2 regions of the Priestia sp. KCTC 13724 genome follow, and region 1 is predicted to be linked to the other one. Evidence: riboswitches for the same ligand, from Rfam matches in the RefSeq annotation. Region 1 holds a riboswitch; the other holds the start of a gene.
What was found. Region 1 has a riboswitch for S-adenosylmethionine ahead of AC1UFB_RS11565 (5-methyltetrahydropteroyltriglutamate--homocysteine S-methyltransferase). Riboswitches for the same ligand answer to the same signal wherever they lie in the genome.

Region 1 (4,364 bases):
TTAAGTATAAATACTTTACACCTTTTATAAAAGACACTTCTATTTTTTACTTTTCACAGGCATATAAAAGCTTACAATAACACATATCACGCCTATCAAAAAGAGAAAAATAGGCATCTCACTTAAAAATACTGTTAGGTAATCACCTGCGTTTCTTGCGTGAATGGGAACTAAACTCAATTCCATGATAAGACTAACGAATGCAATTGCGTTTAAACAAATGCCTAACAAAAACAACCCTAGTCTACTCCTGATTCCCAATAAGAACATTCCTTTCACATATTCAGCTTTTACATTTCGATAATGACAGAATTTTCACTTATTATTACAGTATGAGTTCCTTAAACTACTTATCACTGATTATTTTTATTATATGAAGAAATAAACTATTCGACATTTGGTGTGTATACAATACCTTTAAGGCAATTGCGAGTCAACTCTGAAACTTAAGCATTCTGCAAGATAAATACATCTATCAAGAATCTTTCGTTTCTTTAGCGTGACAGTTCGCTATCTTACCCAATAAATATTATGTTACCTGTAGATAATTTGCAGTTACGCTATCAATACACAAAAAAAGCTGCATCATTTATAAACGCAGCTTTTTCCAATTTTACTACAACGAAAAGAAAGATCTAATTGGATTCTTATGTAAAATTAAGAAACAACTCTTATTCTTCAGTTAGCGCCCCAAATATCTTGAGCAATTTTAATGACGTGACTAATTTTATTCCATTGCTCTTCTTCTGTTAGTTCGTTTCCTTCTTCCGTACTTGCAAACCCGCATTGTGGACTCAGTGACAAGTTTTCTAGAGGAATAGATGCACTCGCTTCTTTAACTCTTTGTTTAATGACCTCTGCATCTTCTAATGTAGGAAATTTAGATGTTACTAGTCCTAATACAACTGTTTGGTTGTTACGTGTAAAACTTTTTAATGGCTCAAAATCTCCTGAACGATTATCATCATATTCAAGGAAAAGCCCATCTACATGCAAGTTAGCAAAAATTGCGTCTGAAATAGTATCGTAGCCACCACTGGTAATATACGTAGATCTAAAGTTTCCACGACAAATGTGCATCGTAATGACCATATCCTCCGGCTTTTTAGAAATCGCATCGTTTAAGCAGTTGACTCTCGTATCAATAATATCTTTTACATCCATACCCAGCTTCTCAACAACTGCATCTATACGTTCTTCAGAAACAAAATCAATCCATGAAGTATCATCTAACTGTAAGTAGCGGCAGCCTGCATCATAAAAAGCTTGAATTGCTTTTTGATAAGCAACTACCGTGTCATGATAAAACTGTTCTCTATCCCCATTGTAGTAAGTATCCTCTTGAATTCGAGTGAATAACATGTTGGGACTTGGAATAGCAAACTTAGCAACTTGGCTTCCATCACCATATTGTTCAACAGCTTCTTTTAAAAATGTAAAATGTTCCAGCATATAATGATGGTTGAAATCTACTTTACCAACTACCTTGATTGCTTTATTTTTTGTTTTGGCACCTTTAAATTGACTAATATACTCCGTTTCAAACTCTTCTACACCATCTAGACCTGATAAGAAATCTAAGTGCCACCATGCACGTCTAAATTCTCCGTCAGTGATAGATTTAAGTCCCACTTCGATTTGTTTTTGGACAAGCTTTTCAATCTCCTGGTCCTCTACAGATTTTAAAGTCGTTTTACTGATCTGACCATTTGTATAGGCTTCTCTTGCTTCTTTGAGAGGAGTTGTTCTTAAAAAGCTCCCTACATGATCAGCTTTAAATGGAGCTTTCACTAATGTCTTTGTCATGGTTCTATTCCCTCTTTCTGTTCAAAATAAAAAACCTCTTCTTAAAGATAAGAAGAGGTTAATAGTCGTTATTGGTTCTTCTCCTATCTTCAAGCAAATTGCTACTGGAATTGGCACAGTACTTTAACAGTCTGTTGCCGAGGCTTCACAGGGCCAGTCCCTCCGCCTCTCGAGATAAGAATATTCAATTAATTAACTAGGGAAAATATTACACCTACTTTCTTAGTCTGTCAACAAGGAATTTGAAAAATCAGAAATAAAAAATTTTTTATTCAGTATTCAGAAGTGGTTCATATCCTTTTGAGTTCATGAAAGATAGACCGTGGTCAAACATATCGCGTCACTTTAGTTGTCTACATCTATATAATATATGTTATAATCATGTGACCTAGGTTTTAAATAAGGAGGAACCTCACAAAGATGTTAGTTAAAGGATTACAACTATTAAAATATGCCTTTTTAATCGGAGCTGTGGTATACGGAATAATCGCTTTTCAGAACAGTGATTCTACCAACTATATTGCTTATTTACCATACATTCAATTAATGCTAAGTTTATTTTTATTTATTGAAGCTGTTTTGACGTTTAAAGAAAGCAAGTTGCATTCAGCGTTTTTTCTGGTCATTTCTGTGTTCTGCTTCGCTATCTATTTTGAAGTTTAAAAAAAGCACGCTGCCCGTAGCGTGCTTTTTCACTTCCCACTCTTTAAAGCCGTTACAACTTCACCGATTGGGAGGTGTATTTGATTATCAAACACATAATCATAGTAAGTTGGCTCTTTATTAATAATGACCATTGGTACCTGACCATGTTTTCTAACTAATAAAGGAATTTGATTAATGGGTGTTACCTGCAAAGATGAACCCATGACAATAAATAAATCACTTTGTAAAGCTGCCTCTACAGCTTCTTCAAACCAGTGAATTGAATCTCCAAATAAAACTACATTGGGCTTTAGTGCCTCTTCACACGACGTACAGCTCGGTAATTCAACTTTGGTTAGAAAATTTAACCCAAACTCACTTCCACATTTTTGACAATGTGCTCGCTTAATTGTTCCGTGAATTTCATATACATTCGTGCTTCCTGCTTTCTGATGCAAGCCGTCAATATTTTGTGTAATCACATGCACGGTCTTTTCTTCTTCTAATTCTGCTATAAAGTAATGACCTAAGTTAGGTTCATATTCATCAAGCAGCTTCACACGAAAAATCTCTTTAAATAGCTCCCAAAAAAGTACCGGATTGTTCTGATAAAAAGAAGTGGAAATCACATCTGAAAATTCTAGGTTTTTTCGATACAATCCGTTTTGCGAGCGAAAATCAGGTATGCCCGACTCTGTACTTATTCCAGCTCCCGTAAAGACACAAATCCGACTTGCCTCTCCAATTCGTTTCTTTAACTCTTCAACTTGCATATTCATTGGCGCTCTCTCCTACTTTACAATCAATACGGGTATCTTCACATGTTGAGCAATTTTATGGCTCACGCTCCCCAAAAACATTTCTTTTACTGGATTTAAGCCTCGGCTTCCAACTACTACAACATCAAAGCGATTGTTGTTAGCAAATTGAATAATTGTTTTAGCAGCATCTCCATGAATAAACGTAATTTCATACTCTATATCAGATTTCTCTAAAACTTCTTGTGTTGTTTGGATACGCTTTTCTCTTGCTTCATCTTTTCCAAGCGTGTTTAACCTACTATCTCCTTCTACTGCATATATCACTTGAACAAAGCTTCGATCAGTTAATCTTGCTAAAGCAACCGCTTTTTCAGCTGCTCTAGCAGCGTGTTCAGACCCATCTGAAGCTAATAAAATTCGCTTAAACATGTCCTTCACTCCTTTTCTATCAATTATAACAGCTCTACTATTTTTTATTCCATTGAAGAAAGCGATATAAAAATTAAATTTTCTAAAAATATTTACGCTTTTGTGTTATACTAATAAACAGAAATGCTATACTAAATAAAAGGAATGATGGCATTATGGGGTTTGAGCTGATATGTACCTTTTGCAAAGGGCTTGGGAAAGTAATGATTATTCCTGGCATATTCTACACAAAAAAGTGTAAGCATTGTGAAGGTACTGGTTTGAAACTAAAAAAAGACGAAACTCCTCTATAAGAAGTCTCGCCTTTATATCGTTTAGATTGATAATTCTTTTGATAGTTGATACATACGCTCATCAATATGATGAGGTTCACCTAGGATTTCCATAATATTATAATCAACAATTTCATTTTTACGGATACCGATTGCACGCCCGCCTTTACCTTCCATTAATAACTCAACGGCGCGGCCACCAAAACGACTTCCTAACACGCGATCTTGTGCTGTTGGTGATCCACCACGCTGAATGTGCCCTAGAACCGTAACGCGAGTTTCAATTCCAGCAGCTTCTTCAAGCTGTTTTGCTACTTCGTTTCCTGTAGCTACACCTTCAGCAACAACGATAATACTATGTTTCTTACCACGCTCTTGGCCTTTCTTTAAACGATCTACCATCTCTTGGAACTCATCTTTCGCTTCAGGAATTAAGATTGTTTCAGCTCCT
Region 2 (4,364 bases), on a different contig from region 1:
TTCTTGGAACTCACTATTTTTTAATCTTTATGACAACATGTCTTATCGCTCAGAAAAGCAGCTTGTACTAAACTATATGTAGAGGCAAAGTAAAAATGACGAATCTTTAAAGATGTAATCGCTTTATCTACCTGTTATAATCAAAGCGAATTTACTATCTAGTTCTTTTGAAAGGGTTGAAGGTATGCAATACATAAAGCTAGCGGAAGATTTAAAGTTTTCAAGAATTATTCATGGGTTATGGCGTTTAGCCGATTGGAACTTATCAACAAATGATACGCAAACTCTAATTGAACAATGCTTAGATCGAGGTATTACTACATTTGACCATGCGGATATTTATGGTAACTACAGCTGTGAAAAGTTATTTGGGCAAGCGTTAGCGCAAAAGCCTTCTTTACGCGAGTCTATGCAGCTTGTTACAAAATGTGGCATTAAGCTAACGTCTGATAAATATCCAGAGCGTAAAATTAATTTTTATGATACGAGCAAAGAACATATCATCAACAGCGCCAACCAGTCATTAAAGAATTTAAATACGGACTATATAGATGTTTTACTCCTCCACCGTCCAGATCCTTTTATGGATCCACAAGAAGTAGCAGATGCGTTTATTCAGCTTAAAGAAGAAGGAAAAGTACGCTACTTTGGAGTCTCGAACTTTAAACGTTCACAGTTTGATTTACTTCAATCGTTCTTACCTTTTTCACTTATTACGAATCAAATTGAAGTCTCGCCTACTTATTTAAACCATTTTGAAGAAGGCACAATTGAACAATGCCAGCAGCATAAGATAGCGCCAATGGCTTGGTCACCACTAGGTGGCGGCTCCATCTTCACTGCTGAAGATGAGCGTTCCATTCGCGTTCGAAACAAGCTAACAGAAATCGGTGAAGAAATTGGAGCGAAATCGTTAGATCAAGTTGTCTATGCTTGGTTACTAGCTCACCCAGCTACTATTATGCCGATTGTCGGGTCTGGAAAAATGAACCGCATTGATGTAGCTATTCAAGCGTTGGACTTAAAGGTGAATCGCATGCAGTGGTTCCAAATTTTAGAGGCTTCTAAAGGACGACCTGTTGATTAAACCTATTTAGATAATTTCTTTTCTAACACGTAGATTTCAACAATTTAATTCAATGCACTCCGAGGCTGAGAAATAAGTAATTCAGCCAATGATAAACCTGAACGGTTGAGAGTTCCTCACTTTTAATCGTTCAGGTTTTTTATTGATTGTGAAAACAATGTTGAAAATAGGCTGGAATGAAGCGTAGCGTAGGACACTCGACTCCTGCGGGAAAGAGAGGGAAAACTGAGATCCCAAAGCGCAGGGAGGAAGCTCTGGTTCCTCCCCCCGGAAAGCGAGTGGCCATAGCGCAATGGAACGAACGTGTTCTGACAACGTAAAGAGGTGCGAAAAGGGAGTGTTGGTATTTTTGGAAATTTGTTTTGTTATGCCCACCCTCTTCTTATGATTTATTAGTGAAATTTTCGAAATTGTCTTGTATAATATACAAAAATCAGATAAATTAGATAATAAGATTAAATTTCATCTTTATCGTTCGTTTCTTTTTAAGTAAACATATCGCAGAATGAACTAAAATAATAATCATATATGGATTCTTATCACGAGAGGTGGAGGGACTGGCCCTTTGAAACCTCAGCAACCAGTCGAAATGACATGGTGCTAAATCCAGCAAGCAAATCGCTTGGAAGATAAGAAGAAGAAATAAAGTCTTCTTCTTACAGAAGGCTTTTTTTGTTAATTCATTTTCTTTTTTTATTTGAACACAACTGATAACAGATGAAATAGAACGTTTAAGGAGGTTTTCAAATGGGGTTACTTGAAGATTTACAATCACGCATTTTAATAGGAGATGGTGCAACTGGTACCCTTCTGTATTCACATGGAATTGATAGCTGCTTTGAAGAGCTAAACATCACAAAAAAAGAAGAGATTCAGCGCATTCATCGTGCATATGTAGAAGCAGGTGCAGATGTCATTCAAACCAATACATATGCTGCCAATTATCAAAAGCTTGCACGATATGGTTTAGAAGATGCTGTCAAAGATATTAACATTTCAGCCGTCAGAATTGCAAAGCAAGCTGCTAAGAAAGATGCATACGTGGTCGGTACACTAGGAGGCATTCGCTCATTTCAAAAAAATTCCATCTCAACAGAAGAAGTAAAACGAAGCATTCGCGAGCAGCTATTTTGGCTGTTAAATGAAGGCGTTGACGGCTTGCTATTTGAAACATACTACGATTTTGAAGAATTAAAAACGGTGTTGTCCTTGGCTAGAAAAGAGACATCAAAACCAATCATTACGCATGTTTCACTCCATGATATTGGCGTATTGCAAAATGGAACATCCCTTTATGATGCGTTTCAAGAGTTAGAATCTTTAGGTGCAGATGTTGTCGGTCTGAACTGTCGTTTAGGCCCTTCTCATATGATTCAATCGCTTGAAGAAGTTCCGCTTTTAGATCGTGCTTTCTTATCAGCTTATCCAAATGCAAGCTTACCAGCTTATGTAGAAGGAAAAGTGGAGTACGCTACAAATCAAGATTATTTCGTTGAAAGCGCCAAAGCTTTTCGCAATCAAGGCGTTCGTTTAGTAGGTGGATGCTGCGGTACTACGCCCGCTCATGTTCAAGCGATGTCACAAGCATTGAAGCATGAAAAGCCTATTACGCAAAAGAAAGTAAAGATTAGACCAGTTGTAGAAATCAAAGAACAAGAACAAACAAAGGAACCACACCTCCATGATCTTGTGAAAGAAAGGCGTTCAATTATCGTTGAGCTTGATCCACCAAAACAGCTCGGACCAACAAAATTTTTAGATGGTGCAAAAGCTCTTCATAAGGCTGGTGTTGATGCGGTTACCCTTGCAGATAATTCTTTGGCATCACCTCGAGTAAGCAACTTAGCAATGGCATCGCTTATCCAGCAGCAAACGGATGCTCGACCGCTTGTTCATATTACGTGTCGTGACCGTAACTTAATCGGACTTCAATCCCATTTAATGGGACTTCATACACTTGGCATTAACCAAGTATTAGCCATTACAGGAGATCCATCAAAGATTGGAGATTTCCCTGGAGCTACGTCCGTTTATGATGTCTCTTCATTCGATTTAATTAGCTTAATTGCTCAATTTAATGAAGGATTATCCTATTCAGGAAAGCCACTTGGACAAAAAACCAATTTTTCAATCGCAGCGGCATTTAACCCAAACGTTCGACATTTAGACCGTGCAGTTGTCAGACTTGAAAAGAAAATTTCATACGGTGCTCACTATTTTATTACACAGCCGCTATACTCAACAAAACAAATTGAAGAAGTGTACGAAGCAACGAAACATTTAGATGCTCCAATTTATATCGGCATCATGCCACTAACAAGTGCTCGTAACGCTCGCTTCATTCATCATGAAGTACCCGGAATTAAATTGTCGGAAGATATTTTAGCACGCATGGATGCTACTGGAGAAGATCGAATTAAAGGTGAAGTTGAAGGATTAGCAATTGCAAAAGACTTAATCGATACTGCCTATGAATTATTTAATGGTATCTATTTGATTACACCGTTTTTGCGCTACGAAATGACCGAGATTTTAACTCGTTATATCAACGATAAACAGCTTGTAACGACAGAAAGGAAGAACTAAATGACCTCATTAATTCAAGAACAATTACAAAAGCGAATATTAATTATTGATGGTGCAATGGGAACCATGATTCAAGACGCAAATTTAACAGCTGCTGATTTTGGTGGCGAAGAGTACGATGGTTGTAATGAGTATTTAACCCTAACAGCTCCTCACGTTATTCAGCGTATTCACGAAGAATATTTCGCTGCAGGTGCTGATATTATTGAAACCAATACGTTTGGCTCTACTTCCATTGTATTAGATGAGTACGATTTAGGTCACCTTGCCTACGAGCTAAACATCGAAGCTGTAAAGCTAGCGGTGGCAGCACGAGATAAGTTTTCAACGCCTGAGTGGCCAAGGTTTGTAGCCGGAGCTATTGGTCCTACAACAAAAACATTGTCGGTAACGGGCGGAGTTACCTTTCAAGAATTGGTCGAGTCGTACGAAGAACAAGTTCGTGGATTATTAGACGGTGGCGTTGACCTCCTTCTGGTGGAGACGTGTCAAGATATGCTAAACGTAAAAGCCGCTTTTTTAGGAATTACAGCTGCATTTGAAGCATCGGGCAAAGAGCTTCCTATTATGATTTCAGGAACAATCGAACCGATGGGAACGACGCTGGCGGGCCAAGATATTGAATCTTTCTATCTATCATTAGAGCATATCAAGCCTCTATCTGTTGGCTTAAATTGTGCTACTGGCCCTG

Region 2: it holds a riboswitch for S-adenosylmethionine, as region 1 does, so the genes downstream of both, AC1UFB_RS05770 (bifunctional homocysteine S-methyltransferase/methylenetetrahydrofolate reductase) here and AC1UFB_RS11565 (5-methyltetrahydropteroyltriglutamate--homocysteine S-methyltransferase) in region 1, are expected to answer to the same signal.

Annotation. Positions count from the first base shown of each region.
Region 1 covers NZ_JBXDLD010000077.1:33,565-37,928, forward strand. Annotated here, with positions in the region: gene AC1UFB_RS11565 (5-methyltetrahydropteroyltriglutamate--homocysteine S-methyltransferase) at 679-1,806, opposite strand; SAM riboswitch class I at 1,887-1,987, opposite strand; gene AC1UFB_RS11570 (hypothetical protein) at 2,227-2,469, shown strand; gene AC1UFB_RS11575 (NAD-dependent protein deacylase) at 2,499-3,230, opposite strand; gene AC1UFB_RS11580 (universal stress protein) at 3,243-3,641, opposite strand; gene pfkA (6-phosphofructokinase) at 3,956-4,364, opposite strand, start outside.
Region 2 covers NZ_JBXDLD010000036.1:3,453-7,816, forward strand. Annotated here, with positions in the region: gene AC1UFB_RS05760 (aldo/keto reductase) at 185-1,087, shown strand; gene AC1UFB_RS05765 (hypothetical protein) at 1,264-1,407, shown strand; SAM riboswitch class I at 1,621-1,723, shown strand; gene AC1UFB_RS05770 (bifunctional homocysteine S-methyltransferase/methylenetetrahydrofolate reductase) at 1,835-3,673, shown strand; gene metH (methionine synthase) at 3,674-4,364, shown strand, end outside.